Regions from separate parts of the Kitasatospora sp. NPDC087861 genome, predicted to be linked through region 3. Evidence: riboswitches for the same ligand, from Rfam matches in the RefSeq annotation. Region 3 holds a riboswitch; each other region holds the start of a gene.
What was found. Region 3 has a riboswitch for cobalamin ahead of ACIOJE_RS06005 (FecCD family ABC transporter permease). Riboswitches for the same ligand answer to the same signal wherever they lie in the genome.

Region 1: it holds a riboswitch for cobalamin, as region 3 does, so the genes downstream of both, ACIOJE_RS23620 (cobalamin biosynthesis protein) here and ACIOJE_RS06005 (FecCD family ABC transporter permease) in region 3, are expected to answer to the same signal.
Region 2: it holds a riboswitch for cobalamin, as region 3 does, so the genes downstream of both, ACIOJE_RS15760 (HoxN/HupN/NixA family nickel/cobalt transporter) here and ACIOJE_RS06005 (FecCD family ABC transporter permease) in region 3, are expected to answer to the same signal.

The regions. Positions count from the first base shown of each region.
Region 1 covers NZ_JBIUUS010000017.1:56,149-65,752, reverse strand. The annotation lists gene ACIOJE_RS23650 (prevent-host-death family protein) at 1-183, shown strand, start outside; gene ACIOJE_RS23645 (hypothetical protein) at 180-536, shown strand; gene ACIOJE_RS23640 (cobyrinate a,c-diamide synthase) at 636-2,048, opposite strand; gene cobO (cob(I)yrinic acid a,c-diamide adenosyltransferase) at 2,053-2,649, opposite strand; gene ACIOJE_RS23630 (putative cobaltochelatase) at 2,655-4,745, opposite strand; gene ACIOJE_RS23625 (cobyric acid synthase) at 4,742-6,256, opposite strand; gene ACIOJE_RS23620 (cobalamin biosynthesis protein) at 6,253-7,242, opposite strand; cobalamin riboswitch at 7,377-7,509, opposite strand; gene ACIOJE_RS23615 (alpha/beta hydrolase family protein) at 7,903-9,015, shown strand; gene ACIOJE_RS23610 (hypothetical protein) at 9,459-9,604, shown strand, end outside.
Region 2 covers NZ_JBIUUS010000009.1:184,711-194,314, reverse strand. The annotation lists gene ACIOJE_RS15815 (thioesterase family protein) at 1-232, opposite strand, end outside; gene nusB (transcription antitermination factor NusB) at 396-833, opposite strand; gene efp (elongation factor P) at 838-1,401, opposite strand; gene ACIOJE_RS15800 (M24 family metallopeptidase) at 1,481-2,587, opposite strand; gene ACIOJE_RS15795 (50S ribosomal protein L32) at 2,712-2,918, opposite strand; gene rpsR (30S ribosomal protein S18) at 2,928-3,164, opposite strand; gene ACIOJE_RS15785 (CobW family GTP-binding protein) at 3,177-4,343, opposite strand; gene rpsN (30S ribosomal protein S14) at 4,385-4,690, opposite strand; gene rpmB (50S ribosomal protein L28) at 4,690-4,926, opposite strand; gene rpmG (50S ribosomal protein L33) at 5,067-5,231, shown strand; gene ACIOJE_RS15765 (type B 50S ribosomal protein L31) at 5,258-5,506, shown strand; gene ACIOJE_RS15760 (HoxN/HupN/NixA family nickel/cobalt transporter) at 5,574-6,686, opposite strand; cobalamin riboswitch at 6,718-6,932, opposite strand; gene ACIOJE_RS15755 (metalloregulator ArsR/SmtB family transcription factor) at 7,014-7,397, shown strand; gene ACIOJE_RS15750 (hypothetical protein) at 7,467-9,158, shown strand; gene ACIOJE_RS15745 (AAA family ATPase) at 9,167-9,604, opposite strand, start outside.
Region 3 covers NZ_JBIUUS010000003.1:211,088-220,691, forward strand. The annotation lists gene ACIOJE_RS05970 (NADP-dependent malic enzyme) at 1-1,072, opposite strand, end outside; gene ACIOJE_RS05975 (ABC transporter substrate-binding protein) at 2,026-2,955, shown strand; gene ACIOJE_RS05980 (amino acid ABC transporter permease) at 2,993-3,967, shown strand; gene ACIOJE_RS05985 (amino acid ABC transporter ATP-binding protein) at 3,964-4,767, shown strand; gene ACIOJE_RS05990 (CGNR zinc finger domain-containing protein) at 4,882-5,472, shown strand; gene sodX (nickel-type superoxide dismutase maturation protease) at 5,482-5,844, opposite strand; gene sodN (superoxide dismutase, Ni) at 6,122-6,517, shown strand; cobalamin riboswitch at 6,607-6,745, shown strand; gene ACIOJE_RS06005 (FecCD family ABC transporter permease) at 6,869-7,954, shown strand; gene ACIOJE_RS06010 (ABC transporter ATP-binding protein) at 7,954-8,736, shown strand; gene ACIOJE_RS06015 (ABC transporter substrate-binding protein) at 8,791-9,604, shown strand, end outside.

The sequences.
Region 1 (9,604 bases), on a different contig from region 3:
GAGTTCGTTGTCGACCTCGTCGGCGCGACTCGCGATGCCGTGGAGCTGGACGTGCACGCCAGCCTGCACCGGGTGATAGTGGAATGGCGTGCCACCGCGAGAGTGCTTGCGGATCCGGAGTTGGCGGCAGAGCTCTCCAGGCCCCTTCCCGGCGATGATCACGGCGAGGTGGTGGAGCCGTGAGCCCGAAGCGCGGTGATGATGTCGCGCCCCCACCCGTCGGTGAGGAGTGGCGGCTGCGATTCGGCACGACGGAGGCTGCCAAGGGGTGGGGGCAGCTGTGCGCGGAGGCGGCCGGGAACGCCCGTCGCTGTTTCGAGGCGCTCCGGGTGAACCCGCTGTCCATGAGGGATCCGGATCGGCAGCATCGATTGCGGGGCCGTCTGGCGACCCGCGTGTTCGGGGGCGTCGAGCTGCCGCAGTGGGAGTACGAGGTGACCGCCGGCGGGCGAGTGCGGTACGTGGTGGACGAGGTGGCCCGCGTCGTCCACCTCGTCTACGCCTCGCCTCGGCATCCTCAGGACACCGAAGCGTAGCGGGTCGGCGGCCCTCAGGCCGTGCAGGACTGGGCGGTGGCTCCCGCAGGCGGCGGGCGATGCTCGACCAGCCCGAGCCGGAGCCGTCGTTGAGGGCGATTACGTCTCCGCAGCCGCCCGGTGAGCGGCCGCGGCGGAGGCGAAGGAGGTGGCCAGCGACGGCGTTCCGGCCCAGTGCAGGTGCAGGTACGAGGCGTGGACGTTGCCGTCCGTGAAGCCCTCGGTGCGCGGCCCGGTGGGCAGTCGCCAGCCCCAGGCGGGGAGTTTGCCCGCGCCCGGTTCACAGACCGTCCGGTGGAACTCGTGGCCGCGCAGCCGGGTGCCGGCCCGGGCGAGCGGGGAGTCGTGCAGGGCGACGGCCTCCCGGTAGCCGAGGGTGAGCCGCTCGGTCATCCGGGCGCCGGTGTCCAGCACGCCGCACATCGGCAGGCCGTCCAACTCCCGCCCCAGGTAGAGCAGTCCGGCACACTCGGCGGCGATCGGGCCGCCGCCGGCGGCGAACGCCGCGATGGCCCCGCGCAGCGCGGCGTTGCCGCTCAACTCCCGGACGTACAGCTCGGGGAAGCCGCCGCCGATCACCAGGCCGGACGTGCCCGCCGGCAGGGCCGAGGCGTGCAGCGGGTCGAACGGGACCACCTCCGCGCCCGCGGCGGTGAGCAGTTCGGCGTTCTCGGCGTACGAGAAGGAGAAGGCGGCGCCGCCTGCCACCGCGATCCGCGGGGTGCCGGACACCGGGTCGACCTCGGCCGAGGCGTCCCACGGTTCGGCGTCCAGCTCCGGTGCCGTCCGGGCGAGTTCGAGCAGGGCGTCCAGGTCGACCGAGGCGGCGACGAGTTCCCCCATATCGGCGACGGCCTTGAGGGCCTCCGCCGAGCGCTCCACGGCCGGGATCAGCCCGAGGTGGCGGGACGGCGTGGCGACTGCCGTCGAGCGGCGCAGCGCCCCCAGCACGGGCACGCCCGAGCCCTCCTCCAGGGCCTCGCGCAGGAGGTGCTCGTGCCGGTCGGAGGCGACCCGGTTGAGGATCACCCCGGCCAGCCGCACCTCCGGGTCCCAGGAGGCGAAGCCGTGCACCAGCGCGGCCACCGACCGGGACTGCGAGGAGCCGTCCACGACCAGCACCACGGGCGCCTTCAGCAGCTTGGCGACGTGCGCGGTGGAGGCCAGCTCGCCGCGCCCGGACGCCCCGTCGAACAGGCCCATGACGCCCTCGACCACCGCGACGTCCGCCCCCGCCGCGCCGTGCAGGAACAGCGGGGCGATCCGCTCCGGCCCGCACAGGAAGGCGTCCAGGTTGCGGCCCGGGCGCCCGGCGGCGAGCGCGTGGTAGCCCGGGTCGATGTAGTCGGGGCCGACCTTGTGCGGCGACACCGCCAGCCCGCGTGCGGCGAGCGCCGCGATCAGGCCGGTGGCGACGGTGGTCTTGCCGGCGCCGGAGGAGGGCGCGGCGACGACGAGGCGGGGGACGGCTCTCGGGCGGGGGACGGTGCTCGGACCGGGGACGGTGCTCAACGGCCTACCACTCGATACCGCGCTGGCCCTTGCGGCCGGCGTCCATGGGGTGCCTGATCTTGGTCATCTCGGTGACCAGGTCGGCGAATTCGGTCAGCGGCTCGGGGGCGTACCGGCCGGTGATGACGACGTGCTGGCTGCCCGGACGGTCCTTGAGCACCGCCAGCACCTCCTCGACGTCGATCCAGCCCCAGTGCATCGGGTAGGTGAACTCGTCGAGCACGTAGAAGCGGTAGGACTCGGCGGCCAGGTCGCGCTTGACCTGCTCCCAGCCCTCCTTGGCCGCCTCCTCGCTGCTCTCGATGTCGCGCTGCACCCAGGACCAGCCCTCGCCCATCTTGTGCCAGGCGACCGTCCCGCCCTCGCCGGAGGCACCGAGTACGCGCAGCGCGTTCTCCTCGCCGACCTTCCACTTGGCGGACTTCACGAACTGGAACACCCCGATCGGCCAGCCCTGGTTCCAGGCCCGCAGCGCCATGCCGAACGCGGCGGTGGACTTGCCCTTGCCGGGGCCGGTGTGCACGGCGGTGATCGGCAGCGTACGGCGCTGGCGGGTCGTCAGGCCGTCGGCGGGGACGTTCTCGGGCACTCCCTTGGGCATGGCGCTCAGGCCGCCTTTCGCATCGTCGAGGGTCGGTTCTCGCGGACGAGCGAGGCGACGCCCTCGGGGCGCAGCTCGTCCAAGCTGACGGCGGTGCCGCCGAGCAGTCCGGCCAGGGTACGGGCCAGGCCGAGACGGACCGGGCCGGACTCGCAGTCCAGCACCACGCTCGCCGTGCCCTGCGCCGCGAACAGCGCGGCCGCGCGCTGGGATCGGGCGAGCGCGTCACGCCCGCCGGTGGCTCGGCCGTCGGTCACCACGACCAGCAGCGGGCGGCGGCTCGGGTCGCGCAGCCGCTCGACCCGCAGCACCTCGTGCGCGCGCAGCAGCCCGGCGGCCAGCGGGGTCCGCCCCCCGGTGGGCAGCGACTCCAGCCGGGCCGCGCCGACCTCCACGGACGAGGTCGGCGGCAGCGCCAGTTCGGCGTCCGCGCCCCGGAAGGTGATCATGCCGATCTTGTCGCGCCGCTGGTAGGCGTCCATCAGCAGCGACAGCACGGCGCCCTTGACGGCGGTCATTCGCTGCCGGGCGGCCATCGAGCCGGAGGCGTCGACGACGAACAGCACCAGGTTGGACTCCCGCCCCTGGCGGACCTGTTCGCGGAAGTCGTCCTTGTGCAGCACCAGCGCCCGGCCGGTCCGCCCGCGTGCCGCCTGGTGCGGTGCGGCGGCCTGCAGGGTGGCGGTCAGGTGCAGCCGGCTGAGCGTGCCCTGCGGGCGCCGGGCGCGCACGGTGTGCCCGCCGGAGGTCTCGGCGGGGGAGCGGCGGCCCTGGGCGCCGTGGCCGGTGCCCTGCACGGTGAACAGCCTGGTCCGGTACGGATCGCCGGCCGCGACCGGCGCCGACTCCCGGGCGGGGGCGGGGTGTTGGGCCGGTACGGGCTGCTGGGCCGGCTGCTCGGTGTCGGTGGCGGCGGACGCCTCCGGCCCGGCGTCCGAGGGCTCGGGGGCCCCGCCGCCGTCCGGGCCGCCGCCGGGGCCGCCGTCCGGGCCGGGACCGTCGTCCTCGGGCCCGTCGCCGTCGCCCTCGGTCTGACCCTCGCCGCCGCCCTCGCCCTCGGGCTCGCCCGCGTCGTCCGCCGGCTGCGCGTGCTCCTCCAGCGTCCGGTCCAGCTGTTCCTCGTCCAGCCCCGGCGCGTCGAAGGGGTTGCGGCGCCGCCGGTGCGGCAGCGCCAGCCGGGCGGCCTTGCGGACGTCCTCCTCCAGCACCTCGGTCCGCCCGTCCCAGGCGGCGAGCGCGACGGCGGTGCGGGCCATCACGATGTCGGCGCGCAGTCCGTCCACCTCGAACGCGGCGCACACCGCAGTGATCTGACGCAGCGCCACATCATTCAGCTCCACCTTGGGCAGCAACTCCCGGGCGGCGGTGATGCGTTCGGCGAGCGCCCGCTCGTCCTCGGCGAACCGCGCGGCGAAGCCGGCCGGGTCGGCGTCGTAGGCGAGCCGGCGGCGGACCACCTCGGCGCGCTCGACCGGGTCCCGGGTGGCGGCGATCTCGACGGTCAGGCCGAACCGGTCGAGCAGCTGCGGCCGCAGCTCGCCCTCCTCCGGGTTCATGGTGCCGACCAGCAGGAAGCGGGCCGCGTGCCGCACCGACACGCCCTCGCGCTCGACGTAGGAGCGGCCCATCGCGGCGGCGTCCAGCAGCAGGTCCACCACGTGGTCCTGGAGCAGGTTCACCTCGTCGATGTAGAGCACGCCGCGGTGCGCCTTGGCGAGCAGCCCCGGCTCGTACGCCTTGACGCCCTCGGCCAGCGCCCGCTCCAGGTCGAGCGAGCCGACGATCCGGTCCTCGGCCACGCCGACCGGCAACTCGACCAGCTCGGACGGTCGTCGGTGCGAGCCGGCGTCGAGGTGCGGGCCGTCCGGGCACTGCGGGTCCGGAGCCGACGGGTCGCAGGCGAAGCGGCAGCCGTCGACGGCCGCGAGGGACGGCAGCAGGCCGGCCAGCGCGCGCACCATGGTCGACTTCGCGGTGCCCTTCTCCCCGCGCACCAGCACGCCGCCCACGGCCGGGGAGACCGCGTTGAGCAGCAGCCCGAGTCGTAGGTCGGCCATGCCGACGATCGCGGTGAACGGATAGCGGACGTCACTCATGCATACTCCCCAGGTGCCCCGGGCGCCAGGAACGGCAGCGATCCGGCCGCCGGCACCCCGCCCTCGATCAGCTTCCACAGCGCGTCGGTGTCCGCGTGCTCCTCGATCAGGTCGCCCAGCCGGTCCAGCCGGGCCTCGCGCGCCTCGGCGAACGAGGTGTCCGGCGCCGGCACGAACGCCCGGCCCGCCAACTCGGCGACCTCGCGCAGGAGTTCACGGCGGAACCCGTCGTTCTCCAGCGCGCCGTGCCAGGTCGTGCCCCACACCGAGCCCACCCGGCAGCCGTCCAGGAAGGGTTGGCCCCCCTCGACCGCCACCACCCCGTGGTGGATCTCGTACCCCACGACCCGCTGCCCGTACGCCTCGCCGACCGGCCGCGCCAGCACCTTCTCGGCGCCGAACCGCACGTTCGTCGGCAGCAGTCCCAGGCCCTCGACGGAGCCGGCCTTGGACTCCACCTCGTCCTCGATCGAGCGGGCCAGCATCTGGTAGCCGCCGCACACCCCGAGGATCGGCAGCCCGGCCGCCGCCCGCGCCCTCAGCGCCGGTTCCAGGCCGCGCTCGCGCAGCCAGGCCAGGTCGGCCACGGTGGCCCGGGTGCCGGGCAGCACCACCAGGTCGGCGTCGGCCAACTCCTCCGGCCGGGTCGCCCAGCGCACCAGCACGCCCGGCTCCTGCGCCAGCGCGTCCAGGTCGGTGAAGTTCGACAGCCGGGGGAAGCGCACCACGGCCACCCGCAGCACGTCCGCGCCCAGCGGCCCGCGCCCTTCGGTGCGGTCCACCACGGTCGTCAGATCGAGCGAGTCCTCGGCGTCCAGCCACAGGCCCGGCAGCATCGGCAGCGTGCCCAGCACCGGGCGGCCGGTCAGCCCGTGCAGCATCTCCAGGCCGGGCGCCAGCAGCCGGGCGTCGCCGCGGAACTTGTTGACGAACCAGCCCGCCACATGCCGCTGGTCCTCCGCCGACAGCAGCGCCAGCGTCCCGTACATCGCGGCGAAGACGCCGCCGCGGTCGATGTCCCCGACCACCACCACCGGCAGCCCGGCGGCCGTGGCCAGGCCCATGTTGGCGATGTCCCGGTCCCGCAGGTTGATCTCGGCGGGTGAGCCGGCGCCCTCGCACACCACCACGTCGTAGCGGCTGCGCAGATCCGCCAGGCACTCCAGCGCCCGCTCCAGCAGGACGGGCTTGCGCTCGCGGTAGTCCAGCGCGCCCACCTCGGCGACCGGCCGACCCAGCAGCACCACCTGGCTGCGGCCGTCCGCGCCCGGCTTCAGCAGCACCGGGTTCATCGCCGCCTCCGGCTCCACCCGGGCCGCCTGCGCCTGCATCGCCTGCGCCCGGCCGATCTCGGCGCCGTCGGCGGTGACGAAGGAGTTCAGCGACATGTTCTGCGCCTTGAACGGCGCGACCGAGACCCCCTGACGGGCCAACCAGCGGCAGATGCCCGCGGTCACCACGCTCTTGCCCGCGTCCGAGGTCGTCCCGGCGACCAGCAGCGCGTTGCTCATGCCGTCCCCCTCCTTCTCGAAGCCGTCCGTGGCCTCGAAGCCGCCAACGACCGGATCGCCAGATGCCCCGCGACCGTCGTACCCAGGGCCAGCACGCCCACCCGCCGGGAGAGCGCGCAGGCCCGCTCGATGTCGTCCACCGTCACCGGCCGCAGCTCCGCGCCCAGCACCGGCCGGTGCTCCACCCGCTCGCCGTACCGCAGGGTCCCGCCCAGCCGGACGCCCACCGCTCCCGCGAAGGCCGCCTCCGCCTGGCCCGCGTTCGGGCTCGGATGCGCCGAGCCGTCCCGCCGCCAGACCCGCCAGGCCGTCCGCGGCTCCGGCGCGGCGGCCACCGTCAGCAGCGCCGTCAGCCGGGCGCCCGGCCAGCCCGCCAGGTCGTCCAGCCGGGCCGACGCCCAGCCGAACCGGGCGTACCGGGGCGAGCGGTGGCCCACCATCGCGTCCAGGGTGTTCACTGCGCGGAACGCCAGCAGCCCCGGCGTGCCCGCCAGCGCGCCCCAGGCCAGTGCGTTCACCACGGCGTCCGCCGTGTTCTCCGCCACCGACTCGACCACCGCCCGGGCGATCTGCGGCCCGTCCAGCGCGCTCGGATCCCGCCCGCACAGGTGCGGCAGCCGCTCCCGCGCGGCCGCCAGGTCGCCCGCGGCGAGCGAACGGCCGATGGTGCGCGCCTCCCTGGTCAGCGAGGTGCCGCCGAGCACCGTCCAGGTCGCGGCGGCCGTCAATGCGGCCCGGCCCAGTGGACGCCGGCCCACCGTACGGTCCAGGGCCACCGCGCCGGCGGTGACCGCGCCCACGCACAGCGCCGTGTACCCGGCGCCGGTCACCCGGTCGTCCCGCCACACCCGGCGCTCCAGCCGGGTCGCCGCAGCGCCGAAGGCGGCCACCGGGTGGCCGCGCCGGGGATCGCCGAAGCGGGTGTCGGCGGCGTAGCCCGCGACGGCGCCCAGCGCGAACGCGGCGGCGCGGGTCAGCGGGCGCACGACGGGTGCGAAAGTATCGGCAGGCGCGACAGGTTCGGCGGAAGGCCGCGTGGGGTCCGGCGGGGCGGGGCAGCCTGCATCGCGTGCGTGTCCTCACTCAGGGTCCGCGCCCTGGATCGACGTAGCGGGGGCGAGAGTCTCCTGGCTTCCGGGTCGAACGCACCCCCGGGCCTTCCAGCGGCTTCTGACGGCCCGCCGTGGCAAAAATCCGAGCGTGCTCCCCGGTGACAGTGGCGGGACCGCGCCGGACTCGCACCGGCTTCCTCTGCATGCCTCCGTTTGGCCCCAGGATCCCATCACGCGGCCGAACCGGGCGTCAACCGAGGTCACGGAGGGGTTGGTCACACGCGCGCCCCGTCGCTACCTCCGATCAGGCCGCCCGCAGGGGCATGACCCCCTGGGCGATCGTCCAGCGGCCCGAAGGGGCCTCCGGGGCCGCTTCGTGCGTTCGGCGGCTGGGGTCCGTCACGCCCCGCCCCTACCGTTCGTTCCCGTGCGACGCAGACAGCCCCCCCGCCGGATCGGCACCCGCTTCCCCGTCCCGTTCCCGCCCGCACCGCTGTAACCCGGACGGCCCAGTCCGGTGGCCGCCCGCGAGGCCCCTCGATGAACTGGTGTACGAACACCGTCCGGTCCGAGACCAGCAGAGCGGGGAGCGATATGCGTTGGGGAACCGCGGCCGCCGTGGCGGCCGCCGCCGTCGGCGCCGGGGCCGCCGTCCTGGTGATAGGCCGCCGGGCCTCCGAACGGATGGTCCACCCGGCGAGCGCCGTCCAGGAGTCCGGCCCGGTCCGCGTGCAGAGCCTCGCCGCCGGCCGGGTCACCTTCACCCGCAGTCCCGAGAGCCTGCGCCCCGGCCGCTGGGCCGTCGAATGGGACGACCACGGCCACGCCGTCGTCGAGGACGTCCTGCACGGCGACGAGCACGGTGTCACCCGCCGCCTGGTCCGCGCCGACCGGGGCGCCCTCGTCCCCGGCACCGAGGTCCGCTTCACCCCCCGCGTCCATCTCGGCGACCCCACCGAGGCGCTCGGCCTCCCGTTCACCGACACCGCCGCCGACGGCGAACTCGGCGCCCTCCCCGCCTGGCGCCTGGACGGCAAGCGCGGTGTCTGGGTGATCCTGATCCACGGCCCCGGTGCCGACCGCCGGCAGACCCTCCCGGTCCTCCCCGTCCTGGACCGTCTCGGGCTTCCCGTCCTCGCCGTCACCTACCGCGGCGACCAGGGCGCCCCCGCCTCTCCGGACGGGCTCGGCCACTTCGGCGAGACCGAGTGGCGCGACATCGAGTCGGCGGTCCGGCTCGCGCTCGACAGCGGCGCCGGCCGGGTCATCCTGTACGGCTGGTCCCTCGGCGCGACCATGGCCCTCCAGACCGCCGCCCGCTCCGCCTGGGCCCACGCCGTCAGCGGCCTGGTGCTGGACTCGCCGGTCCTCGACCTGCCCGCCACCGCCCGCCGCGGCGCCGCCCGGGCCGGCTACACCGGCGCCGCCGCCGCACTCGGCGTCCTCGCCGCCGAGGGCCGCACCGGCGTCGACCTCGCCGACTTCTCCCGCATCGCCGCAGGCGCCGACCTGCGCGTGCCCACCCTCCTCCTGCACAGCCCGGACGACGAGCTCGCCCCCTACGGCGCCGCGGAGCGCCTCGCCGCCGCCCGCCCCGGCGTGGTCAGCCTCCAGCCCTTCCCCGGTGCCGGCCACGCCACCCTGTGGAACTCCGCCCCCACCCGCTACACCGAACTCCTCCGCCGCTGGCTCACCCCCTTGCTCTGATTCCGCCCCCCCGCGAGTCGGCACCCGTTTCGGGATGCCGGGTACGGCCTCTCCACCCACCCGATGCGCACGCAACGTGACCGCGTGAACGGGTAGCGCGACCGGCGTTCCGGGCGTCCGGCCGTCCTGACATGACCCCGCCACCTGTTTCCGGCCAGGCGGTTTGCCTCTGTTGCCCGATCTTGGGGAGGTGCCGTCGACGGCAGCCCGTCCGTACGGCCAAGCGGATGTGACAGAAGGCCGGTACAAGGGGAAGACTGCTCGACGTGACGTCTCGGAATCCGCGCGACCGTGATGCCCCGCTCCCGCCGACGATCGGTACCGGTGCGACGGTGACCCGTCTCCCTGGTACAGCCCATCGACCCGCCGCAGGCAGGCCGGGCGGGGCCGGGGTACCCCGCCGACGAGGGCCCGCTCCGGCGCCCGGTCGAGGGCGGGTTCCCATGCCGGACGGCTTCCCGGCGCCTGCCGAGCTGGCACCGCTGGCCCGCCGGATGCTGGTGGACGCCGTCCGGATCGCCCGCTGGGCCGGGGAACTGGAGGAGGTCGACAAGCGGGGCGAGCTGCTGCCGGAGGACGCCCGTGCGGC
Region 2 (9,604 bases), on a different contig from region 3:
CCGGGCCGGGGGTGGAGGCGGACAGGTAGTAACCACTGATCGACACCGGGTCGGGGTGGTCGCCGTGCTCCAGCGACAGCGCGTGTCCGGCGACGGCGAGCAGCAGTCCGCCGTTGACCCCGCCGCCGATCTGCCAGCCGGTGCCGAGTTCGGCCTCGTAGCGGCCGGGCTCGTCAGGGTGCCTGGTCAGGGCGATGCCCTGGTCGAACTCGCTGCGGGTCGCGGTGGTCATGGGGGGGTGGCCTGCCCTTCACTGCGGGGGTTCCGAACGCCAAGTTACTGGCGAGTAGGGACCACCTTACGCCGACCGGGTGAAACCCGCGACGGCCGCCGGACCCGGAATCCGGGTTCGGCGGCCGTTCTGCGGGGTGCCACCCCCGCCGGCGGAACAGGACCTACCGGCGGATGCTGGGCTTCAGCTCCAGGAAGCGGGCGAGCAGACCGTTGACGAAGGCCGGGGAGTCGTCCGTGGAGAACTCCTTGGCGATCTCGACGGCCTCGTCCAGGACGACCGCGTCCGGGACGCCGTCCTCCCAGATCAGCTCGTACGCGCCGAGCCGCAGGACGTTGCGGTCCACGATCGGCATCCGGTCGAGCGTCCAGCCCACCGCGTACTGCGAGATCAGGTCGTCGATCCGGCGAGCGTGCTGGACGTATCCCTCGATCAGCTCCATGGTGTACTCGCCGACCTGCGGGGTGCCCTCGTCGGGCTTCGGCTCGCGGGCGCGGGCCACCCAGTCGGCGAGGACGGCCTGCGGGTCGACCCCGCGGTGGTCGGCCTCGAAGAGGATCTGGAAGGCCCGGGTACGGGCCTTGCTACGTGCGGCCGACACGGACTTACTTCACCCGGCCGAGGTAGCTGCCGTCGCGGGTGTCGACCTTGATCTTCTCGCCGGTCACGATGAACAGCGGGACGGCGATCTCGGCGCCGGTCTCCAGCGTGGCCGGCTTGGATCCACCGGTGGAGCGGTCGCCCTGGACGCCCGGCTCGGTGTGGGAGATCTCCAGCTCGACCGAGGCCGGGAGCTCGATGTACAGCGGGGCGCCCTCGTACATGGCGACCAGGGCGTCGAAGCCCTCCAGCAGGTACTTGGCGGCGTCGCCGACGACGGCGGGCTCGACGGTCACCTGGTCGTAGGTGTCCGTGTCCATGAACACGAAGTTCTCGCCGTCCTTGTACGAGAACTGCATGCCGCGCTTGTCGACGTTGGCGGTCTCGACCTTGGTGCCGGCGTTGAAGGTCTTGTCGACGACCTTGCCCGTCAGGACCTCCTTGAGCTTCGTGCGCACGAAGGCCGGGCCCTTGCCGGGCTTGACGTGCTGGAACTCGACGACGGACCAGAGCTTGCCGCCCTCCAGCTTGAGGACCATGCCGTTCTTGAGATCGTTCGTGGAAGCCACGGGCGCACTTACTCCTGGATATAGCTGTCAAGGAACCAAGGCTTGCGTCCCGTCGCCGACGGCCGTCGATAGGCCGCGGTCACAGGGCGAGGAGCTCCTTGGTGGTGATGGTGAGCAGCTCGGGCCCGCCCTCCTCGAGGGGGCGGACGACGAGCGTGTCCTCGATCCGGACGCCGCCCTTGCCCGGGAGGTGGACCCCTGGGCCGACGGTGACCGGCACGCGGCTGTCCAGTTTACCCATGTCCGACGGACCGAGTCGCGGCGCCTCCCGGATCTCCAGCCCGATGCCGTGGCCCACCGGGTGCGGGGACGCCTCACCGTGGCCGGCCGCCTCCAGGATCTGCCGCGCGGCCCGGTCGGGCACGTACTGCTCCACGCCCGGCCCGAGCGCCTCCCGGCCGGCCCGCTGCGCCCGGAAGACCAGCCGGTGCAGCTCCACCTGCCAGGGCGCGGGGGCGGCGCCGATCACGAAGGTCCGGGCGGTGGAGACGCCGTAGCCGCGGTACTGGGCGCCCATCACCACGGTGAGGAAGTCGCCCTCCTCCACCCGGCGGTCGGTCGGCTGGTGGGCGGGTTGGCCGGAGTGGCTGCCGGTGCCGACCGACACCGGGTAGGCCGCCCGGTCCGCGCCGTGGTCGATCATCCGGCGCTCCAGCTCCATCGCCAGGTGCCGCTCGGTGCGGCCGACCAGGATCGACTCCAGCAGCTCGCCGAGCGCCTGGTCGGCGATCTCGGCGGCGATCCGCAGGTCGGCGATCTCGTGCTCGTCCTTGACCACCCGCAGCCGCTCGACCACCTGCCCCAGGTCGGCCAGCCGGGCCCCCTCCGCCAGGCTCGCCACCGCCCGGTGCCGGGTGACGGTCAGGTCGTGCTCCTCCACCGCCAGGTCCGCCACCCCCATCCGGGCGGCGGCGGCCGCGGCCGCCAGGGCGGTGTCCGCCCCGGCCGCCACCGGCGCCTGGGGGACGTCCGCGGCGATCAGGTGCTCCCCGGTGTCGTCCTGCGGCAGGTCGTCCGGCAGCGCCAGCAACGTCCGCTCCCGGGTCAGCAGCAGCGTCGCCCCGCAGGGCGCGCAGCCCGTCAGATACCGCACGTTCGCCGCCCGGGTGATCAGCGCCGCATCGGCCCCGGCCGCACTGCAGTGCTCCCTCACCCGCTCCCGCCGACCCGCGTACGCATCAGACATGCGTCGAGCCTACGAACCCCCACCCCGATCCGCCCGCCGAGCACCCCCGACGGGGCGCGCCCGCACCCTCGCACGCCCCAAGCCGACGCCTGCGCTCCCTCGGCTCGGCCGCCCCCGGAGGCGCCTACTCCCCCTCCGGATCGAGCAGGCCGCGGCGGTAGGCGGGGACCAGGTTCGGCGGGACCAGCAGCTCGCGGCCGTTCAGGGTGATCGGGACCGGCTTCGGGGCCTCGGCCTTCCACCGGGCTCGGCGCATGGGCCCCTCCTTGCCCGCCGGCGGGCAAGGAGGGAGGGTGTTGCTGCGGGAGATCCTGCGCTCGGGGACGGCCATCGGGGGCTCCTACCGGGTGGCGCCGGAGGCGTACGGGAGCAGGGCCATCTCGCGGGCGTTCTTGATCGCCCGGGCCGTGGCCCGCTGCTGCTGGACGGTGAGGCGGGTGACGCGGCGGCTTCGGATCTTGCCGCGGTCGGAGACGAACCGCCGCAGCAGGTCGGTGTCCTTGTAGTCGACGTACTCGATGCCGGCGGCCAGCAGCGGGTTGGGCCGGGCCTTGGGTGCGTTCGGTCGTTTACGCACAGTGATGGTTCCTCAGTGAACGGGGTCGAGCAGGTCCTGGAAGGCGTCCGGCAGGGCCTTCCAGCCGGGTTCGCCGGCGGCGAGCTCGGCGTCGGTGAGCAGGCAGGAATCGAGCAGCCCGGTCACGCCGTCGACGTCCAGGCCCTCCGCGGTGAAGCAGAGCTGCTGCACCCGGTCGCCGTGCAGCGGGTGCCAGTCGAGGGCGGCGGCGGCCCGGCGGGCGGGCGGGTAGCGGTCCCAGGCGGCGTCCGGCAGGGAGGTGAGCCAGGGCCCGCACTCCTCGACGGCGAGGTTGGCCCCGGCCGCGTCCCAGGCGAGCATCAGGTCGGGCCGGTTCGCCAGCCAGAAGCGGCCGCGGCTGCGCTGTGCGGCGGGGACGAGCAGTTCCAGCGCCCGGTGCAGCCGCTCGGGGTGCAGCGGCCGGCGGCGCTCCCAGACCAGCGTGGTGACGCCGGCCTCGTCGCTCTCCTGCGGGAGCAGCGCTATCGCCGGGTTGACCCGGTCGCGGGCGGCCGCGACGTCGAAGCCGCCGAGGGCGGCCCGGGTGAGCGCGCTGGTGCCGAGCCGGACGACCCGGGCGGTGGGGTGGAGCTGGCGGAGCAGTGCGAGCCCGGGCGCGTGCGCCGTCGCGCGCGGCACCGCCAGGGTGGTGGCGTACTCAACCTGGTGGGCGAGCGCCTCCGCGCGGGTCCGCTCGTCCTGGGCGGCGGTGTGCTCGCCGTGCTCCACCAGGTCGTCGGATACCGAGAGTTCGCCGATCAGCCGGTCCGGGTCGACGGCGGTGACCACGCCGGCGAGTTCGACGACGTCCTCCAGGTGGCGGCCGTCCGCCGCTCCCCCGGCGATCACCTCGACGGCCGGGTGCGGGTCGCTGCCGCCCCACAGTTCGACGATCGCGAGCCCGTACCGGCCTTCGTCGGCGATCCGCACCAGCCGGGGCACCAGGTCCTCGCGCAGGGCGCAGCAGGGGCAGTCGTTCACCAGCGGGACGGCGGCGACGTCGAACCCCCCTCCCCCGTCGCGCAGCTCTCGGTGGACGAGGCCGTGCGAGGACTCCCGCAGGTCGTGGTGGAGGACCACCGCGTCCACCGCGCCGTGCATCAACTCGTCCACCGCCAGGCGGCGTTCGGCGCTGTGGAGCCCGGCGACGACCACCACCGGCAGCTTGATCCCGTCCATGCCGCCCATTCCGGCCGGGCGGTCCGGCCCGTCGACGCCGCTCACCAGCTGGCCTTCCGGACGCCGGGCAGGTGGCCGGCGTGGGCGTGGGCGCGGAGGTTGATCCGGGAGAGGCCGAAGGCGCGCAGGTAGCCGCGCGGGCGGCCGTCGACGGCATCGCGGTTGCGGATCCGGGTGGCGCTGGCGTCACGGGGCTGGCGGGCGAGTTCGGCCTGCGCGGCTTCTCGCCCGGCTGCGGCGGTGCCGGGGTGGGCGATGATCCGCTTGAGTTCGGCGCGGCGCTCGGCGTAGCGCGCCACGACGGCGCGCCGCTGCTCGTTCCTGGCGATCTTGCTCCGCTTGGCCATCAGACCTTCCCCCCTCGGGCGCGGATGCGGGCGACGGCGGCCTCGATGCCGATCGTGTCGATGGTGCGGATGCCCTTGGCACTGAGCGTGAGCCGGACGTACCGGCCCTCGCCGGGCAGCCAGTAGCGCTTGTGCTGGATGTTGGGGTCGAAGCGGCGGGGGGTGCGGCGGTGCGAGTGCGAGATCGCGTTGCCGAAACCGGGTCGACGGCCGGTGAGTTGGCAGTGGGCGGACATGGATGCTCCCTGGCGTCCGGGAATGGGCAGGACGGAGCTCACGTTACACCAGATGAAAATGACTTCCATTTCGGTGTACGGTTTCGCCCCAGCCCCGAACACCCCGGCCCCGAACGCCCCGACCACCCGGGAGGACACCCATGGCCCGCAGCGAACTGCGCCCCGTCATCAAGCTCCGCTCCACCGCCGGCACCGGCTACACGTACGTGACCCGCAAGAACCGCCGCACCGACCCGGACCGGATGGTCCTGCGCAAGTACGACCCGGTCGCGGGCCGGCACGTCGACTTCCGCGAAGAGCGCTGACCCCCCGCCCGAAAAGGAGCCCACCCATGAAGCCCGGCATCCACCCCGCCTACCGCCCGGTCGTCTTCCGCGACAAGGTCGGCGGCCTCGCCTTCCTCACCCGCTCGACGGTCACCGGCGACCGCACGATCGAGTGGGAGGACGGCACCACCTACCCGGTGATCGACGTCGAGATCTCCTCGGCCAGCCACCCCTTCTACACCGGTCAGTCGCGCGTCCTGGACACCGCCGGCCGGGTCGAGCGCTTCCGTCAGCGCTACGGCGACCGGCACTGACCCGCGGCAACGCGACGGCGCCTCCCCCGAACCCGCGAGGGAGGCGCCGTCGGACCACCGGTGGCCCCTACTCGGCCGCCACCCAGCGCTTCTCCACCCGGGCCAGCTTCCAGTACGCGATCGCCGCGGCCCAGACCACCACGAACAGCCCGGCGATCGCGTAGCCGACGTTGTCCAGCGAGATGTCCGCGATCCAGCCGGTGACCGGGTCGGTCAGGTCGAGCTTCTCGTGCAGCACGCCGACCAGTTCGATGGTGCCGATGACGAACGCCACCGCGATCGACAGCCCGGTGATCGTCAGGTTGTAGTACACCTTCCGGACCGGGTTGGCGAAGGCCCACTGGTACGCGAAGTTCATGAACGTCCCGTCCAGCGTGTCGAACAGGCTCATCCCGGCCGCGAACAGCAGCGGCAGGCAGACGATCGCATACCAGGGCAGCCCGGCCGCCGCGCCCGACCCGGCCATCACCATCAGGGTGACCTCGGTCGCGGTGTCGAAGCCGAGCCCCAGCACCATGCCCACCGGGAACATCTGCCCGGGCCGGGTGATCGACCGGGTCGCCCGGTTCAGCACCCGGGCCATGAACCCCCGCGAGTTGAGGTGCTCCTCCAGCTGCGCCTCGTCGTACGACCCGGCCCGCATCGACCGGAACACCTTGAGGATGCCGAGCAGCGCGGCCAGGTTGAGCGCGCCGATCAGGTAGAGGAACACGCCGGAGGTCGTCGTCCCGACCACCCCGAGCCACTTGTGGGTGGCCGACTCGTCGTCCATCAGGGTGTTGGCCAGCTGGGCGCCGCCCGCCACCAGGGCCGCCATGAGCACCACCATCGAGGAGTGCCCGAGGGCGAACCAGAAGCCGACCGAGACCGGCCGCTTGCCGTCCGCCATCAGCTTGCGGGTGGTGTTGTCGATCACCGCGATGTGGTCGGCGTCGAAGGCGTGCCGCATCCCGAGGGTGTACGCGGTGATCCCCAGGCCCACCCCGAAGACCTGGGTACCGACCTCGTACCTGTGCGGCGCCACCAGGAAGACGAGCGTCCCGAAGGCCACCACGTGCATGGCCACGATCACCCCCATCAGCCCGGCCGTACGGATGGTGTCCTCGCGCCTCCAACGGAACGTGGGCAGCGCGGGCGGTGTCGCCGTCGGCTCGGCGGCGGCGGTTTCGGGCACGGTCATCTTCGGGTCACGCTCCAGCACCTCGTGGAAACAGTTCGTGAGATGCCGTGGCCGGTCTCCTGGCTTACGGGGATTCCGTACCCGCCTTCCCAGGCGCGCGAGGCTCCCAGTGGCGTCGTGGGTACGGACGACTCTCCATCGACGACGATCGCGATGGCCCGATCACAGTGGCGAGGGCCGCTCCGGGCTGGGATCCCTGAGGATCCGTCACCGGTCTTCCCGAGCACCACGGCGGGGAACACCGTAGGGGCCAGGCCCCACCCTTGCAAGGCTGCGCACCTGCGCAGGTGTCCAGGATCACACGCCCCCGCCTGCGACAATGAGCGCATGCATCTCGTACCGGCCGACCGCGCGGGCCACCGCACCATCGACGGACACCGGGTCTGCGAGGCCATCGCCGCGATCGGCGACACCGCGCACGTCCGCTCCTGGGCCGAGCGGTTCTCCCTGCTCGCCGACCCCGGACGGCTCGCCCTCCTGCTCGCCCTCCACCGGGCCGGCCCGCTCGCCGTGACCGACCTCGCCGTCGCCACCGGCATGCGCGACCCCGCCGTCTCCCAGGCCCTGCGGCTGCTCCGGACGGCCGGCGTCGTCACCGGCGACAGGGACGGCCGCGTCGTGCGCTACCGGCTCGTGGACGACACCCTGCGCCCCCTCCTCGACGAGTGCGCCGCCGCCGAGCACCACGAGCCCACCGCGGCGACCGGCTGACCGACACCCGGGCCGACCGACTCCCGCGAACGGCGCGCCACGACACGGCCTGATGAGTACGATCATGACGTGCCACCCCACCAACACGCCTGGCCCGCCGACCGCTGGAACACCAGACCGGTCGCCGCCCACGTGCTGGCGGTCGCCCGCACCCTCACCTCGGCCACCCGGGTCCTCGACGTCCTCACCCTGCTCCGCCGGGACGGCATCGAACGGTACTTCACCATCAACCCCGGCTCCGCGTTCGCCGACGGCCTCGACGACTACCTGCGCGACCTGCCCGGCATCACCGTGCTGGACTGGGAGGACGCCGTCCGGCGCCGCTTCGACCTGGCCGTCGCCTGCGCCGTCCACGCCTCCATGCACCGCCTCGACGCCCGGCTCGTCGTCCTCCCGCACGGCGCCGGCTACAACCGCCTGGTGACCGAGTCCACCGGCGACACGGTCAGCTCCGCAGGCCTCTCCCGCAACGAACTCACCTACCACGGGCGGGTGTTCGTCGACGTCCTCGGCCTCTCCCACCCCGAACAGCTGGACCGGCTACGGATCTCCTGCCCCGAGGCCCTCGATGTCGCCCAGGTCGTCGGCGACCCCTGCTTCGACCGGATGCTCCGCAGCCGCCGCTCCCGCGACGGCTACCGCGCCGCCCTCGGCGCCGTCGACGGCCGGCGGCTCGTCGTCGTCAACTCCACCTGGAGCGAGCACTCGTTATTCGGCCGCCACCCCGACCTGCCCCAGCGGCTGGTCCGCCAACTCCCCGCCGACGAGTACACGGTGGCCGTCGTCCTGCACCCCAACATCTGGAACCGGCACGACCCCGAGGCCCTGCTCGACGACGCACGCCGGATGGGCCTGCGCCTCATCCCGCCCCACCAGGGCTGGCAGGCCGCCCTCGTCGCCGCCGACTGCCTGATCGGCGACCACGGCTCGGTGTCCGTCTACGGCGCCGCCCTGGAACGCCCCACCCTGCTGGTCGCCACCGGCGCCGCCGAACTCGACCCGCGCTCCCCCAGCTACGCCTTCGGCCAGACCGCCCCCGCCCTCGACCCCGACGGGGATCTGCTCGCCCAGCTCGAACAGGCCCTGCACCAGGACCCGACCGGCCTGCGCCCGATCACCGACCGCTCGCTCGCCCACCGCGGCGAGTCCGCCCAAGTGCTGCGCCCGCTGCTCTACTCCTTCCTGGACGGGCTGGACGAACCCCGGGACGAACCGGTCCTGCCGCCCTACCCCAAGCCCGTCCCCCGCCCCGGGGCCACCGACCGGCCCACCGCCTACGACGTCGAGGGCAAGAGCGAGGGGACGGAGGTGAGCCTGCGACGCTACCCCTTCGATCCCGACGACCACACCCCGCGCGGCTTCCACGCCCTCACCGACGAACACCCGGACGACGCCCTGCGCTACACCGCCGAAGTGCTCGCCCGCACCGAGACCCACGCCGAACGCCCCGCCACCCGCTGGCTCGCCGACACCGCCGCCGAACTGCCCGGCCTCGCCGTCGCGGTGGCCGCCCTCGGCCCGGCCCGCCACCTGCTCCGACTGCACACCGGCCTGCTGCTCGAAGCCCGCGCCGAACCGGACTGGGACCGCCCCGACCCCACCCTCGACCCGCTGCTGCTCGGCTCCGCCGTGGCGTCCTGGCTCGCCGACGGCGGCGACCCGACCCGCCTCCCCGGGCACGGCCTCACCATCCGCACCGGCGACCACCACACCCGGGTCTCCTTCAGCACCGGGCCTCAGGGCCTGCCCGGCGGACCCTAGGACAGGCCCTAGCCCCGCAGCTGTCGCAGCCGCTCGCGGGTGTGCTCCGCCAGCTCCGCGTCCTCCAGCTCCTCGGCGAGGGCGACCAGCAGGGTGTACGCCTGCGCCGCCTTCGCGTACTCGCGCTGACCGGACGCCAGCCGGGCGCACTCCTCGGCTTGGGCGACGGCAAGGTCAAGCCGTCCCAGAGCCCGGTAGGCCCGGGCACGGACCAAGGGCAGCTTCACCAGCATGGCGGTGTCCCGCTCGGGCTCCTCGGCTCGTGCCGTGGCCTCGTCCAGGACGGCCAGCGCCTGCTCCGGGCGGTCGTCGGCGATCAGCGCCTGCGCCAGGTTGTAGCTCTGCACGATCTCGCCGTGCCGGTCGCCCCGGTTGGCCTCGCGGGCCAGTGCGAACCGCTCCGCCGCCCGGGCCGACCGGCCGTCGGCCAGGCAGAGCAGACCGTC
Region 3 (9,604 bases):
CGGCCAGCGCCTTGGCGGCGGCCAGCTTCATGCCCTCGGTGATCCGGCTGGCCCGCACCTGCAGGGCGCCGGCGAAGATGCCGGGGAAGGCCAGCACGTTGTTGATCTGGTTCGGGAAGTCGCTGCGCCCGGTGGCGACGACCGCCGCGTACTTGTGCGCGACCTCGGGGTGGATCTCCGGGGTGGGGTTGGCCATCGCGAAGATGAACGCGCCCTCGGCCATGGTCGCGACGACCTCCTCCGGCACGGTGCCGCCGGAGACGCCGATGAACACGTCGGCGCCGGCCAGCGCCTCGGCCAGCGAGCCCTTGAGGCCGGTGCGGTTGGTCAGCTCGGCGATCTCGGCCTTGACGTCGGTGAGGTCGCCGCGGCCGTCGTACACCACGCCCTTGCGGTCGCAGACCGCGACGTCGCCGATGCCCGCCGCCACCAGCATCTTGGCGATGGCGATGCCGGCCGCGCCGGCGCCGGAGATGACGGCCCGCAGCGAGCCGATCTCGCGGCCGGTCACCGCGGCCGCGTTCCACAGGGCGGCGGTGGTGACGATCGCGGTGCCGTGCTGGTCGTCGTGGAAGACCGGGATGTCCACGGCCTCCTGGAGCCGGCGCTCGATCTCGAAGCAGCGGGGGGCGGAGATGTCCTCCAGGTTGACGCCGCCGAAGGAGGGGGCCAGCCGGACCACGGTCTCGACGATCTCGTCGACCTCGGTGCAGGCCAGCGCGATCGGCACCGCGTCCACGCCGCCGAACTGCTTGAACAGGATGGCCTTGCCCTCCATCACGGGCAGGGAGGCCTCCGGGCCGATGTCGCCGAGGCCCAGCACGGCGGTGCCGTCGGTGACCACGGCGACGGTGTTGGACTTCCAGGTGTAGTCGTTGACCAGCTCCGGCTGCTCGGCGATGGCCGTGCAGACGCGGGCGACACCCGGGGTGTAGGCGAGGGACAGGTCGTCCGCGTCGCGCACCGGGACGGTCGCCCGGATCTCCATCTTGCCGCCGCGGTGGAGCGCGAAGACGGCGTCGATCGGATCGTCGGTGTCCTGGGTGCTGCTGTGCATGATCTCCGCTGCCACGATGACCTCTTCGTCATTGATCTGGCGAGGGTGCACGACCGACGGGCAGGACGACCCGTCCGGAAACCGGAAACCGGGTACGCCGAAGCGGACCCGGGGGCTGGGTCGGGGCGCTGCCGTCGGGCGGCGCCCTCGGATGAGGGTTTATGGGTCTTGTTTGTCCGCGTTGTGCTTCCGGGCCGAGCGTAGGACGGACAAAGGCATCGCACCTATGCCTTTTCGTCCTCGTCACGTGCAGTTCATCGCCGAGCTGTCGCGTCACTGGGGCCCGGCGTCGGAAGCGCCGGGCTCCGGCGGCGGCGACGGCGATGGCGCACGCGCACCCGCAGGAGTGAACGCAGACGCGAAGGGGAGTCGGCGCCCCGGATACGGAGCCACGTGATGACTTCCGTTCCCGGACACCCCGAGCCTGTCGGGACTCGTCGGTCTGGTTCGAGCGTTCGGGGGTCACCCGGTACCGAATTCTGACACACCCGCCGCCGGGCCCGGCAGGGCGGGATGGCGGGATCGCCCGTCCGCCATGTCGCGTCCACCCGCGCTCCACTGTCGCGCCGGGCGGCGGGCCTCCGGCCACCTGACAGCGGGATCTGCATACTTATGCACGGAGTGACAGGGACGCTGAATAAGTCCGAATAGCGGACAACCAGAACCCTCGTTATCCGATTTTGACCTGGATGAGGGCCATCTGACCGTCCTCAGATGGCAGGATTCCCCCCATCTCGGATCGAGCCGGCCCCTGGTCGAGGCGGTTCGCTCGACGTCCACCTCGGCGGAGGGTGGCGCACGCAGTACCCCGCACCACCCTGCGCGGTTCGCCCGCACAGGCACCGCACCACCCGGCCCTGCATGTACGACGACGTACAGCGAAATACACCCGTACAGCGCCGTACCCCGGTGTGCCGCCCCCCGCGGCGCGCTCCGCCCGACCTCTCCCTCAGGAGGAGATCCCCCTCATGACCGCCCGTACCCAGCGCACCCGGCTCCTCGCAGCCGGCGCGGTTGCCGCCTCCGTGACCCTTGTCCTGACCGGCTGCAGCAGCAGCAAGAGCGACAACGGCGGCGGCGCGCCCAACGCCTCCGCGACCGTCAACGAGGTGAAGGCCGACGACAAGCTGGCCGCCCTCGTCCCCGCCGACGTCAAGTCCTCCGGCAAGCTCGTGGTCGGCTCGGACGCCTCGTACGCGCCGGACGAGTTCAAGGACGACAGCGGCAAGGTCATCGGCATGGACGTGGACCTGGCCAACGCCATCGCGGCCAAGCTCGGCCTGAAGGCCGACGTCCAGGACTCCGGCTTCACCGCGATCATCCCGGGCATCCAGTCGAACAAGTTCCAGCTCGGCATGTCGTCCTTCACGGACAACAAGGAGCGCGAGCAGATCGTCGACATGGTGACCTACTTCAACTCCGGCAGCGCCGTCGCGGTCAAGAAGGGCAACCCCGACAAGGTCGACCCCAACGACCTCTGCGGCAAGAAGGTCGCCGTCCAGACCGGCACCACCCAGGCCGACGAGATCAAGGACACCCGCAACCCGGACTGTGCCAAGGCCGGGAAGCCGGGCATCCCGAACGACGGCGACAAGTTCGACCTCCAGACGGACGTCACCAACGCCGTCGTCTCCGGCCGCGACCAGGCCTTGATGGCCGACTCCCAGGTCGTCGACTACGCGATCAAGCAGTCCGGCGGCCAGCTGGAGAAGCTCGGCTCCACCTACGGCGTGGCCCCCTACGGCGTCGCCGTCGCCAAGGGCTCCAAGCTCACCCCCGCGATCCAGGGCGCCGTCCAGTCGCTGATCGACGACGGCACCTACAAGCAGATCCTCACCAAGTGGGGTGTCGACGCCGGCGCCCTCGACAAGTCGGTCATCAACGGCGCCGCGAGCTGACCGTCCCCCTGCTCCATCTCTCACCCGAGGCCACACCGTGAACTCTCTGGACAAGGGGCGGGCGGAGGAGGGACGGCCTGAGACCATCAAGGCCATCCCGGTCCGCCACCCCGGACGTTGGGCGGGCGCCGTCGTCATCGCCCTGCTCGCGGCGATGCTGCTGAGCGCCCTCTTCACCAATCCCGCCTTCAAGTGGGACATCGTCGGGCAGTACCTGTTCCACGACAGCATCGTGCACGGCATGGTCGTCACCCTGGAACTGACCGTCCTCGCCATGCTGATGGGCGTGGTCGGCGGCATCGCCCTCGCCGTCATGCGCCTGTCCCCGAACCCGCTGCTCTCCGGCACCGCCTGGCTCTACATCTGGATCTTCCGCGGGACCCCGGTGCTGGTGCAGCTGGTGTTCTGGAACTTCCTCGGCCTGATCTGGGCCAAGCTGTCGATCGGCGTCCCGTGGGGACCGGAGTTCTGGTCCGAGTCCACCAACGTCCTGATCCCGACCTTCGTCGCCGCCCTGCTGGGCCTCGGCCTCAACGAGGCCGCCTACATGGCGGAGATCGTCCGCGGCGGCATCCAGTCGGTGGACGAGGGGCAGACCGAGGCCGCCCACGCGCTGGGCATGAGCCGGTTCCAGACCATGCGGCGGATCGTCCTGCCGCAGGCCATGCGGGTGATCATCCCGCCGACCGGCAACGAGACCATCTCGATGCTCAAGACCACCTCGCTGGTCAGCGTGATCTCCCTGGAGGAGATCTTCCGGGCCGGCCAGGTCATCTACTCTCGGAACTACCAGAACATCCCGCTGCTGATCGTGGTCAGCCTCTGGTACCTGTTCTTCACCTCGGTGCTGACCATCGGCCAGTACTACATCGAGCGCTACTACGCCCGCGGCTCCAACCGGACCCTCCCGCCCACCCCGCTGCAGCGGCTGCGGGGCCTGTTCGCCGGAAGGCCCACCCCGAAGACCGGCGCCGACGTCGTCCCGGGGCTTGAGGGAGGTGGTCACGTATGACCGATCTGAGCAAGACCCCGGCCGACGCCACCGCCACCGGCCACCCGATGGTCCGTGCCGAGAACGTCCACAAGTCCTACGGCGCCGTCCACGTGCTGAAGGGCATCGACCTGGAGGTCCGACAGGGCGAGGTGTTCTGCCTGATCGGCCCGTCCGGCTCCGGCAAGTCGACCTTCCTGCGGTGCATCAACCACCTGGAGAAGGTCAACGCCGGCCGCCTCTGGGTGGACGGCGAACTGGTCGGATACCAGCAGAAGGGCGACAAGCTCCACGAGCTCAAGGACCGCGAGGTCGCCGTCAAGCGGCGCGACATCGGCATGGTCTTCCAGCGCTTCAACCTGTTTCCGCACATGACGGCCGTCGAGAACGTCATGGAGGCCCCGGTCCAGGTCAAGGGCGAGAGCAAGGCCGTCGCCCGGGAGCGGGCGATGAGCCTGCTGGAGCGGGTCGGCCTCGCCGACAAGGCGAGGAACTACCCCTCCCAGCTCTCCGGCGGCCAGCAGCAGCGCGTCGCGATCGCCCGCGCGCTGGCCATGAAGCCCAAGCTGATGCTCTTCGACGAGCCCACCTCGGCGCTCGACCCCGAGCTGGTCGGCGACGTCCTGGACGTCATGCGCGGCCTCGCCGAGGAGGGCATGACCATGGTGGTCGTCACCCACGAGATGGGCTTCGCCCGCGAGGTCGGCGACGCGCTGGTGTTCATGGACGGTGGCGTGGTGGTCGAGTCCGGCAACCCCCGCGAGGTGCTCACCGACCCCCAGCACGAGCGCACCCGGGCGTTCCTCTCCAAGGTGCTGTAGAGCCCGTACCGTCGGCGCCCGGCAGGCTGCTCCTGCCGGGCGCCGACGTTTTCCCCACCCAGGTAATAGGCTGGACGCAGTCAGCCCGTTACCGACCCTTCTGGAAGGACCTCCGTGGAGCTCGCCTCGTACGCCGATCTCGCCGTTCGGCTGGTGAACACCGAGGAGCCCGAGCGCGGCACCGACGCGCTGACGTCCGTGGACGCGGTGCGCGCCCTGTTCTCCGACTCCTCACGGGCCGCCGCACAGGCCGACGAATCCGACCTGCCCCGGCTGCGGGCGGTGCGCACCAGGCTGCGCGGGGTCTTCGAGGCCGCCGCCGAGGGCGACGAGATCCGGGGCGTCGACCTGCTGAACAGCCTGCTGATGGAGTACCCGGTCAGCCCGCTGGTCTCCGGGCACGACTTCCTGGACGACGCCGGCCGGCCGCGCTGGCACCTGCACCTGGCCGACAACTCCCCGACCGCCACCGCGCACTTCAGCGCGGTCGCCTGCATGGGCCTGGCCGTCCACCTGACCGAGCTGGGCGCCGACCGGCTCGGCATCTGCCAGGCCGCGCCCTGCCGCAACGCCTACCTGGACACCTCGACCAACCGCTCCCGCCGGTACTGCTCGGACCGCTGCGCGACCCGCGCCAACGTCGCCGCGTACCGGGCCCGCAAGCGCCAGGAGGCGGAGGCCGCGGCCCTCGGCGCCGCAGGGTAAGCGGCGCCTTTAGAGCTCCTCCGCCCAGACGCCCAGGCGGCGGGCCAGGCCCGGCACCCGGGCCAGCCGGGTGGTCAGCAGCAGCCGCTCCAGCCGGCGTCCCGGCGCCAGCCAGGCCGGGCGCGGGCGCAGCCGCAGCAGCACCCGGCCGAGCACCAGTTCGTCCGGCACCGGGCCGTAGCTGCGGCTGTCGCTGTCCACCGGCCGGTTGTCGGACAGCAGCCACCAGCCCCGGGGGCGCCGTTCGGCGGCCCGCTTCACCACCAGCAGGTCCTGCTGGAAGGGGTGCCGGAAGAGCACCACCGCGCCGGGCCGGATCGGCGCGCCGTAGCGCACCAGCAGCTGGTCGCCCTCGCGCAGGGTCGGGACCATCGACGGGCCCGCCACGTCGACCAGCCCGAACGGCACCGCGCCGCCGCCCCGGCCCCGCCCCTGGGGTTCCGTGCCCTCCGGTTCCGTGCTCCGCGCCACGACTCCTCCTCCCGGACCACCCGGTCCCAGTCTGCCGTACGGACCGTCACCCTGTTCGATGTCCGGAATACCCCGGTTGCGGGTCCGCCTTTTGCCCTAGGCCCACCGCCCGATCGCGAAACGGCGGGGGCGGAAGGGTAATCTCGGGCGCGGGAAGACGATCTAAGGAAGGACTCCCATGTTCTCTCGTCTGTTTGCACCGCGCGCCACCGCCCACGCCCACTGCGACCTGCCCTGCGGCGTGTACGACCCGGCGCAGGCGCGGCTCGAGGCCGAGTCGGTCAAGGCCACCCAGGAGAAGTACCAGGCCAACGAGGACCCGCACTTCCGCGCCCGCGCCATCATCATCAAGGAGCAGCGCGCCGAGGCCGTCAAGCACCACATCTCGGTGCTGTGGAGCGACTACTTCAAGGCCCCGCACTTCGAGAAGTACCCGCAGCTGCACCAGCTGGTCAACGACACCCTGAAGGCCGCCTCGGCCGCCAAGGCGTCCACCGACCCGGCCACCGGCCAGGCCCTGCTGGACCTGATCGCCGAGGTCGACAAGATCTTCTGGGAGACCAAGCAGGCCTGAGCCTGACGCGTCGCCACCCGACCGCCCCCGTCCGCAGCGCCGGACGGGGGCGGTCGTGCGTCCACGCCCGATCCCGGCCCCGGTAAGGGTTGCCTGGCCTGAGTGGCTGTTATGCTGCCAGGGCGTCCGAGGGGGAAGTCCGGTGTGAATCCGGCGCTGACCCGCAACGGTGAGCGCGGCCCGTCGGCCGTGCCAGCCCGATCGCCCTCGGCCGCCGACCTCCCGACAACTCGCCGTGGACTGCGAGGGGATGGCGCCCGGGCCCGCGCCCGTCCGGCGCCCGCCCCCGCACACCCGCGGCCCGAGGCAAGGCGCACCCGTGGACGAGCGGAGCGAGAGAACCACCCGGAGGTGCGCGTGAGCACCGCACCCGTGGGCGGCGGCGCGGTGAGCCCACCCGCCCGTCGCATACCCGCCGCACCCCTCGCCGTCGGCCTGGCCGCCGCCCTGCTGCTCTCACTGGTCTGCGGGGTCGCCCTGGGCGCCGCCGGGATCGGCCTGCCCCGCGCCCTGCGGCTGCTGGCCGCCGGACTGACGGGCGGACGGCTGGAGGCGGGCGAGGCCGCCGCCTACGCGATCGTCTGGGAGATCCGGCTGCCGCGCACCGTGCTGGCCGCCGTGGTCGGCGCCGGGCTGGCCGCCACCGGGGTCGCCGTACAGGCCCTGGTGCGCAACGCGCTGGCCGACCCCTTCGTGCTCGGCGTCTCCTCCGGCGCGGCCGTCGGCGCCAACGCCGTCCTGCTGCTCGGCGCCTTCGCCTCGCTCGGGGTGTGGGCCATCTCGGTCTCCGCGTTCGGCTCCGCGCTGCTCGCCATGGTGCTGGTCTACCTCGCGGCGCGGACCGCCTACGGGCTCACCCCGCTGCGGCTGGTGCTCACCGGCACCGCGCTCTCCTACGGCTTCTCCGCGCTCACCGCGCTGATGGTCTTCGCGGCCGCCCGCGGCGAGGCCGCCCGGGACGCCATGATGTGGCTGCTCGGCAGCCTCGGCGGCGCCACCTGGGGCTCGGTGCCGATCGCCGCCGCCACCGTGCTGGCCGGCCTGGCGTACCTGGCCTGCGCGGCCGGCCGGCTGGACGCGCTCGCCATGGGGGACGAGACGGCCGCCTCGCTCGGCGTGGACCCGGACCGGCTGCGCCGCGAGCTGTTCGTGGTGACCGCCGCCGTCACCGGCACGGTGGTCGCCGTCAGCGGGGCGATCGGCTTCGTCGGGCTGATGGTGCCGCACCTGGCCCGGATGCTGGTCGGCGCCGGACACCGCCGGGTGCTGCTGGTCGCGCCGCTCGCCGGGGCGCTGCTGCTGGTCTGGGTGGACATCGTCTCGCGCACCCTGCTGGCGCCCGCCGAACTGCCGGTCGGGGTGGTCACCGCGGTCCTCGGGGTGCCCTGCTTCCTGCTGCTGATGCGCCGGCGCGGCTACTCCTTCGGAGGCCGCTGATGGACCTCGCCCTGGACTCCGTCTCGGTCGAACTGGCCGGCGCCCGGCTGGTCCACGACGTCGCCCTGGACGCCGCCGCCGGGCAGGTGGTCGGGCTGGTCGGGCCGAACGGCAGCGGCAAATCGACCCTGCTGCGCTGCGTCTACCGGGCACTGCGGCCCGCCGCCGGGGCCGTCCGGCTGGACGGCGACGACCTGCACGCGCTCACCGCGCGCGAGGCCGCCCGACGGGTGGCCGCGCTGCCCCAGGAACACTCCGCCGAGTTCGACTTCACGGTCGCCGAGGTGGTCGCCATGGGCCGGCTGCCGCACCGGCGCGGGCTGGGCGGCCCGGGCGCGGGCGACCACGCGCGCTGCACGGGGGCGCTGCGCAGGGTCGGCGCCGAACACCTGGCCGGGCGGGGCTTCCTGAGCCTGTCCGGCGGCGAGAAGCAGCGGGTGCTGATCGCCCGCGCACTGGTCCAGGAACCCCGGCTGCTGGTGCTGGACGAGCCCACCAACCACCTGGACATCGCCCACCAGTTGGACGTCCTGGCGCTGGTCCGGCAGGCCGGTCCGACGGTGCTCACCGCGCTGCACGACCTCAACCTGGCGGCCGGCCACTGCGACCTGCTGTACGTGCTGCGGGCCGGCCGGATCGTCGCCTCGGGGCCGCCCGCCGAGGTGCTCCGCACCGACCTGCTGGCCGAGGTGTTCGGCGTCCGGGCCACCCCCGTGCGGCACCCGGTGACCGGCGCCGTCCAACTCCTCTTCGACCGGATCCGGCCCACCCCCGAAGACTGATCGACCCCGCAGACCGATCGACCCCGAAAGCTGTTCGACCTCGAAAGAAGGCCCGTGCGCACCAAGGCCGTTGCCGCCACCGCCCTGCTCGCCCTCGGACTCACCGCCTGCGGCGCCGAGATCGCCCCGAGCGCCGACTCCACCGCCGCCTCCGCCCACTACCCGGTGACCGTGGAGAACTGCGGCACCAAGCTCACCTTCCCGCAGAAGCCCGCCCGGACGGTGACCAACGACGTCGGCATCACCGAGCTGATGCTCGCCCTCGGCCTCGCCGACCGGATGGCCGGCTACGTGATGCCCGACGACAAGGGCAAGGTCGACCAGGTCGCCTGGAAGGACGGCTACCGGCAGACCGGTTGGCTCTCCAGGAAGCAGATCACCAAGGAGATCGTGCTGGGCGCCAAGGCCGACCTGGTCTTCGCCGGCTGGCACTACGGCTTCGACGAGGGCAGCGGCTTCACCCCGCAGGCGCTCAAGGACCTCGGCATCGCCTCGTACGTGCTCAGCGAGTCCTGCCGCAGCGGCAAGGGCACCGAGCGCGGCGTGATGTCCCCGCTGGACGCGCTCTACACCGACCTGGCCAACCTCGGCGAGGTCTTCGACGTCCGGGACCGGGCCGACAAGCTGATCGCCGACTTCAAGGCGCAGGTCGCCGCCGTCCCGCAGCCCGGGCGCCGGCCCTCCGTGTTCCTGTACGACAGCGGGCAGGACAAGCCGTACACCGCGGGCAGGTTCGCCGCGGCCGACGAGATCATCACCAAGGCCGGCGGCACCAACGTCATGGGCGATCTGGCGGACTCCTGGGTCACCACCGGCTGGGAGAGCGTCGTCCAGCGCGACCCCGAGGTGATCGTGATCAACGACTACG